Regions from separate parts of the Streptomyces sp. G45 genome, predicted to be linked through region 1. Evidence: riboswitches for the same ligand, from Rfam matches in the RefSeq annotation. Region 1 holds a riboswitch; the other holds the start of a gene.

What was found. A riboswitch is a leader RNA that binds a small molecule or an ion and turns the genes downstream of it on or off. The one in region 1 is predicted to bind cyclic di-AMP.
Region 2: another riboswitch for cyclic di-AMP. It lies ahead of ACOBQU_RS33530 (C40 family peptidase); the one in region 1 lies ahead of ACOBQU_RS15225 (NlpC/P60 family protein).

Annotation. Positions count from the first base shown of each region.
Region 1 is NZ_JBMUZU010000001.1:3,764,415-3,767,885, reverse strand. Features, by position in the region: gene ACOBQU_RS15230 (hypothetical protein) at 1-255, shown strand, start outside; gene ACOBQU_RS15225 (NlpC/P60 family protein) at 447-1,724, opposite strand; cyclic di-AMP (ydaO/yuaA leader) riboswitch at 1,733-1,877, opposite strand; gene pcrA (DNA helicase PcrA) at 2,170-3,471, shown strand, end outside.
Region 2 is NZ_JBMUZU010000001.1:7,878,358-7,881,828, forward strand. Features, by position in the region: gene ACOBQU_RS33520 (ATP-binding protein) at 250-681, shown strand; gene ACOBQU_RS33525 (DUF6328 family protein) at 678-1,247, opposite strand; gene ACOBQU_RS33530 (C40 family peptidase) at 1,395-1,871, opposite strand; cyclic di-AMP (ydaO/yuaA leader) riboswitch at 1,875-2,027, opposite strand; gene ACOBQU_RS33535 (hypothetical protein) at 2,661-2,963, opposite strand; gene ACOBQU_RS33540 (ATP-dependent Clp protease proteolytic subunit) at 2,971-3,471, opposite strand, start outside.

The DNA.
Region 1 (3,471 bases):
TTCAGCCCCGCGATGCTGCACGGCGCGCTGACCATGCTGATCACCGGTGTGGCCCTGGTCGGCCTGAACCAGGCCGACGACAACACGGTCAACAACGTGAAGATCGGCGTGAAGCTCGCGCTGCTCGTCGTGATCCTCGCGCTGGTGTACGTGAAGCGCGACGAGGAGAACCTCGACAAGAGCGGCAAGGCGATGTTCGGCGCGGTGGGCGCGCTCACGACGGCGAACATCTTCATCGCCGTCCTGTGGACCTGAGCGGACGGCCGCCGCGCGCGTGAGCGGGCCCGCACCCTGACAGGGGCGCGGGCCCGCCGTCGTATCGCCCTGCTCCCTGAGAAGGCGGGCCTCTCCGTAGGAGACGGGTCTCTTCGGAGACAGATCTCTACGGAGACGGGTCTCTACGGAGACGGGTCTCTACGGAGACGGGGCGCCGTCCGGCCGGAGGGTTACGCGGGGCGTGTCACGCTGTGGATCGGCATGGAGTAGATCGACTCGACGCGGACGTTCGCGCCGGGCTTCGGGGCGTGGATCATCTTGCCGTCGCCGATGTAGATCCCGACGTGGCTGATGTCGTCGTAGAAGAAGACCAGGTCGCCGCGCTTGGCGTTCGCCGCCGAGACCTTCGTGCCGACCTTCACCTGGTCCCAGGTGGTCCGCGGCAGCGAGATCCCCGCGGTCTTCCACGCGGCCTGGGTGAGCCCGGAGCAGTCGTAGGAGCCGGGCCCGGTGGCGCCCCACACATAGGGCTTGCCGATCTGCTGCTCGGCGAAGGCGATCACCTTCTCGGCCTTGGCGGCGTAACCGCTGTCCGTGCTGCCAGACCCGGAGCCGGACCCTGACCCTGTCCCTGAGCCGCCGTCCGAGCCGGACCCCGACCCTGACCCGGCCCCCGTCCCGGACCCCGACCCCGTACCGGAGTCCTGCTCCCGCTCCCGTTCGCGTTCCCGCTCGCGCCGCCGCTCCGCCTCCTCGGCCTTCCGCTCGCGCTCGGCCTCCGCCTGCTTGCGCGCGAGTTCGGCCGCCCTGCGCTGGGCCGCGGCCTCCTTCCGCTTCTCGATGGCGGCGAGCCGCGCCTTCTCCTCGGCGGTCAGCTTCGACAGGAGGCCGCGGGCCTCGCTCAGCTTGGTCTGGACGGTCCGCTTGCTCGTCCGCAGGTCGTCGCGGGAGTCCTGGAGCGACTTCAGGCTCTTGGCGGCCTTCGCGCGCTGCTTGGTCGCGGCGACGGTCTGCGTCTGGAAGTCGTCGACGGCCTTCTTCTGGCGGCTCGTGAGGCGGTCGGCGAGGTGGTTCTGGTCGAAGAACCCCTTCGGGTCGTCGGCGAGCATCATCGTGGCGGTCTCGGAGACGGTGCCGGTGCGGTACTGCGCGGCGGCGAAGGAGCCCAGCCGACGGCGGGCGTCGTTGAGGCGGTCGGTGCGGCGGGCCACGTCGTCCAGGAGGCGGTCGACCTTCTTGCGCTGCCGGTCGGTGCGCTCCTTGGCCGCGTTGTACCTCTGCGTGGCCGTGCCCGCCTGCCGGTAGAGGGCGTCGACCTTCCTCTGGACCTCTTCGAGGGACGGCTTGCCCGGCGCGGAGGGGGCGTGGGGGCGCGTGGGGGCGGACGGCGCGGCGTTCGCGCTCTGCGAGAGCAGGGCCACCGAGGTGAGGGCGGCCGTCGTGATGCCGAGGGCGGGGGTCGTGCGTATGCGGGCCGGGCGGCTGCGTGGCTTGCGGTGCGACGCCAAGGTCGGCGACTCCTTCCGTGGACCGCCTACCGGGTTAGCTGTCGGGTTCGGGCGGACGGATCGGAAGGCTGCCCTACCGTCCCGTACGGAGGTACGGGACCGATTCACCCCGGGATCGTGGTGGGTCCCCGGCTCCGGAAGCGTCACGTGACCGTGGCGTCACGCGGTGCGCCGGACTCGGCGGAGGCCGCGCGGTCCGGCGTGGTTCGCCGGTTGGGGGACGTGCGGCCCGCGGGGCACGCTAGCCAACTCCTGTGGCGCCGGGGAAGGTTGGTGTTCGATATGCCCGATACGTTTTCGTCGCGCTGCGGGGCCTGTGGCGCGACAGGGGGGCGCCATCGCATAGGGTGACCGCACGGTGACCGAGGGGAGTGGCCGGGGGCAGGGCGGGGTTGGCCGGAACCCGGGGCGGGTTGTCAGTGGGTCCGCCTAGACTCGGGAGGCGATGAGCAGCCTCTTTGACGACAGCTTCCTGGCGGACCTCACACCCCCACAGGGTGCCGAGGAGGAGCCCCCGCCGCCGCCCGAGGACAGCGCCCCGGAGACCGTTCCGGACGACCTGTTCGACGGGAAGTTCGACGCGCCCGTGGACCGGGACGCGTACTACCGGGACGGCGCCCCGCGCCCGGCGATCGACCCGGCCGCCCTCCTGGACGGGCTGAACGAGAACCAGCGCGCGGCCGTGGTGCACGCGGGCTCCCCGCTGCTCATCGTCGCGGGCGCGGGCTCCGGCAAGACCCGCGTCCTCACGCACCGCATCGCGTACCTGCTCGCCGAGCGCGGCGTGCACCCCGGCCAGATCCTCGCGATCACCTTCACGAACAAGGCCGCGGGCGAGATGAAGGAGCGCGTCGAGCAGCTCGTGGGCCCGCGGGCGAACGCGATGTGGGTGTCGACGTTCCACAGCGCGTGCGTGCGCATCCTGCGCCGCGAGTACAAGAAGCTGGGCTTCACGTCCTCGTTCTCGATCTACGACGCCGCGGACTCCAAGCGCCTGATGGCGCTGGTCTGCCGGGACCTCGACCTGGATCCGAAGAAGTTCCCGCCGAAGTCGTTCAGCGCCAAGATCTCCAACCTGAAGAACGAGCTGGTCGACGAGGAGGACTTCGCCGCCCAGGCCGCCGACGGCTTCGAGAAGACCCTCGCCCAGGCGTACGCGATGTACCAGTCGCGCCTCCGCGAGGCCAACGCCCTCGACTTCGACGACCTGATCATGACGACGGTCAACCTGCTGCGCGCCTTCCCGGACGTCGCCGAGCACTACCGCCGCCGCTTCCGCCACGTGATGGTCGACGAGTACCAGGACACCAACCACGCCCAGTACGCCCTCGTGCGCGAGCTGGTCGGCCCCTCCCGGCAGGACTCCGACGGCGAGGACGGCGGCGGGGGCGAAGGCGGTGGCGCAGGCGGGGCCGAGGGCCCGGCCGAGCTGTGCGTCGTCGGTGACGCCGACCAGTCGATCTACGCCTTCCGCGGCGCCACCATCCGCAACATCCTCCAGTTCGAGGAGGACTACCCGGACGCGACCACGATCCTCCTGGAGCAGAACTACCGCTCCACCCAGACGATCCTCAGCGCCGCCAACGCCGTCATCGAGCGCAACGAGTCCCGCCGCCCGAAGAACCTGTGGACCAACCAGGGCGCGGGCGCCCGCATCACCGGCTACGTCGCGGACACGGAGCACGACGAGGCCCAGTTCGTCGCCGACGAGATCGACCGCCTCACGGACGCGGGCGACGCCAAGGCG
Region 2 (3,471 bases), 4.1 Mb from region 1:
ACGTTTCGCGCCAACCGTGGGGAACGGTGGGGGAACCGCCAGTCTGGCGCCCAAATACGGTCTGCCGTCGCAGAGTTCACCGCTTCGAGCGACAGATATATGCACATCTCGGTGGATCGCCGCACGTGACCGCCTTCGGAGTGGCACTCTGGCGCAAAGCACCAGCTCCGGGACCGCCCTCAGGGTTCTTCCGCGTTTCCTCCGCCGCGAGTCGGAGTCCGGTCCCGGCGGGAAAGGGACGGCACCGCCATGGCAGACCACCAGGAAGCATCAGTCACCCTGCCGAGTGATCCGGTCTCGGTCTCCGCCGCCCGTAGCTACGTGGGAGAGGTCCTCGCCGAGTGGGGCCTGCCCGCAGGCGCGGACGTGGCCGACACCGTACGGCTCATCGTCTCCGAGCTCGCCACCAACGCCGTGCAGCACACGCTCGGCCTGTCGCCCACGTTCACGGTCGACCTCCGGCTCGAACGGGACGAGCGGCTGCGCATCGGCGTCACGGACAGCCATCCGCGCTTCCCCAAGCGCCTGCCCGCCGCCGTCCAGCAGGACAACGGCCGGGGGATGGTCATCATCCGCTGGCTCACCGCCGAGTGCGGCGGCAGGCTCACGGTCTGTCCCACGCCGGAGGGCGGCAAGACGGTGTGGATCACCTTGCCGTGGTCGGTCCCGGTCCAGGGCTAGCTCGTTCGGTCGCGGTCCAGGACCCGGGGCAGCGCGCCCCACAGCACGGCGCACACCAGCAGCGTGGCCGCGCCCGCGCACACACCGCCCGTGCGGTTCGACGCGACGTCGACGACGAGCAGCACCGACCCGGAGAGCGCGAGCGTCAGGACGCCGAGGCCGACCGCGGCGAGCCGTGACGACACCCGCACGATGAGCGGCTTCGCGCCGCGCCCGAAGAGCCCGCGGTGCAGCGCGGCGGGCGCCGTGAACAGCGCGGCGGAGACCACCGCGAGCAGCAGGGTGGTGATGTACGTGGCGCGTTGCACGCTGTCGAGCGAGGGGAACCGCGGCGAGAAGGCGAGCGTGAGCAGGAAGGCGAACAGGATCTGTACGCCGGTCTGGGTGACCCTCAGCTCCTGGAGCAGCTCGGAGAAGTTGCGGTCGGCGCGCTCCAGCGGGGTCTCGTTGCGGCTCCGCGCGGGGTCGTGGCTCCGCGTCTCGTCGCCGCTGCGCGCCTGGTCGCGGCTGTGCGCCGGGGAGCCGGGGGTGTCCTGGGCTGAGTGCGGGGGATCGTGGTCGGCCATGGTCCACGAGTATCCGTGCGGGGCGGCTCCACGCCCCCCAGGCCGGGCCCCGGCGCGTTGCCGCCGGGGCCGGAGCCGGGCGGGCCGCCACCGCCGCGCGGTGGGGCGCCCGCCCTCAGGGCCGGTCGGCCCTGTCGTGCTTCGGGGTCAGCGGACCCTGCCGTACCAGACGTTCTTCGTCCAGATCTTCTCGAGCCGCACCACGGTGCCGGTCTTCGGGGCGTGCCAGATCCTGCCCTTACCCGCGTATATGCCCACGTGGTAGACGTTCCGGCCGGAGTGGAAGAACACCAGGTCGCCGTGGGTGCGGTTGGCGGCGGACACATGGCGGGTCTTGTTGTACTGCTGGGCGGCGGTGCGCGGGAGCTTCTTGCCCACGCGCTTGTACGAGTAGAGAGTCAGTCCCGAGCAGTCGAACCGGTTCGGCCCGACGGCGCCGTAGCGGTAGGGCGATCCCTTCTTGGACGCCGCGACCTTCAGCGCCTTCGTCCCGTGCGAGGTGGCCGCCTCCGCGCTCGACGTGAGCCCGGGGGCGACGATGGTGCCGCCGACGGCGGCGAGCGTCAGAGCCGAGGCCGTACCGGCCCTCGTCAGCAGCGACGGAACACGATTGAGCGCAGTCATGCGCAACCCTTCGTCAGCCGCCTGTGAAGGATGACCTGTCGGGTTCGGGCAGGCGAAGATGCCCGGCCGCGCATGCGACTTCACCCCAAGGACCGTCCGGGTTGTCCGGGCGGCCCGCCGTGCTGGGTCCTCCACTCCTGCCGGTGCACAGATGTCGACCGGGCATCCGGACGGCGGCAGGACTCGGCGTCCGCCCGGACCGCCCCGCCGCCTGTGGCGGGGGCTTGTCGTCGGAAGGGATCTTCACCCGAGAGAGGCCGAAAAGCCGAGCCGAATCGGCGGTATGTGAGGCTACTCACGACTGACCCGTTCAGGTGGACAGAGGCCGAATGCGTCTCAGGTCACACTCGCTGGTGATTGCCCGATCAGCGACGGAAGGCCCGATTCCGGCTGTCGCGTAAGGGAGTTGGCCATCTATTGAGGTGCTGTTTGCCGACCCTCGACTACACAGGACAGGGGATTGCGTGTAGTCGGTTCCCGGCTGTAACCCGACGCGGGGCCGCGTCCGCCCGGACCGGCAACGGGCGGACGGCGCGGGCGCGCCCCGGCCGTGGCGCGCTTCACAGGGAGCGGTGGTACCGGCGCACCTCTCCGGGCGGCGCGGAGCGGGGTCCCGGTGGCGTCGGGTTTGGCACGCCGCGCGCCCGTCCGCCGACGCCGGGCGGGCCGGATCCCCGGTCCGTCCGGTGCCGGGGGCGGGGCCCGCGGTGCGGTGCGTGGCGCTGGCGGAGGGGCTTGCGGGGTTAACGAGGGGGGCGCGGAAGCGTCACGGGTCGGTGGGGTTCCGATTCACTGGCCCGGTGGCACCGTCACGCGCTTGGCGCGGCGTTCCCCGTCGAGGACGCGCAGGGCCCGCGCCAGCGTCTCGGCGTGCACCTCGCTCTCGCCCCGCTGGTGCATGAGCGCCAGCGCGTCCCGCAGCCGTGTGGCCCCGCTGACCAGGGCCTGCGCGGCTCGCAGCCCGCCGTACGTGGTGTCGGCGCGGGCCGGGTTGATCCGGCCGACGAGGTCCACCACCGACAGATAGGCGTCGATCAGCTCGCCCTCGGCGCGGGTGAGCGCGGGCAGCGGCGGCAGTTCGGGCGGCAGCACCGGAGCCTCACCTTCCGTCCGGGCGCGTGCCCTTGCGGCTCGGAATGATCCGGTCCACCAGGCCGTACTCCACCGCTGCCGCCGCGTCGAGCACGGTGTCGCGCTCGATGTCCTCCGCGACCTGCTCCGGGCTGCGCCCCGTGTGGCGGACCAGCATCTCCTCCAGGAGGGCGCGGGTCCGCCGCAGCTCGGCGGCCTGGATCTCCAGGTCGGTCGGCTGCCCCCGCACCGGCTCGGGCAGCTCCGGCTGCCCGAGGACCACCCGGGCGCCCGGCAGGATGGACCGCTTCCCCGGCGTGCCCGCGGCGAGCAGCACCGCGGCGGCGGCCGCGGCCTGGCCCAGGCAGACGGTCTCCACCTCGCAGGACGTGTAGCGCAGCGTGTCGTAGATCGCCGTCGTCGCGCTGAACGAGCCGCCCGGCGAATTGACGTACAGAGAGATGTCCCGGTCCGGCGCGGCGTATTCGAGGTGCAGCACCTGCGCCATCACGTCGTTCGCCGAGACGTC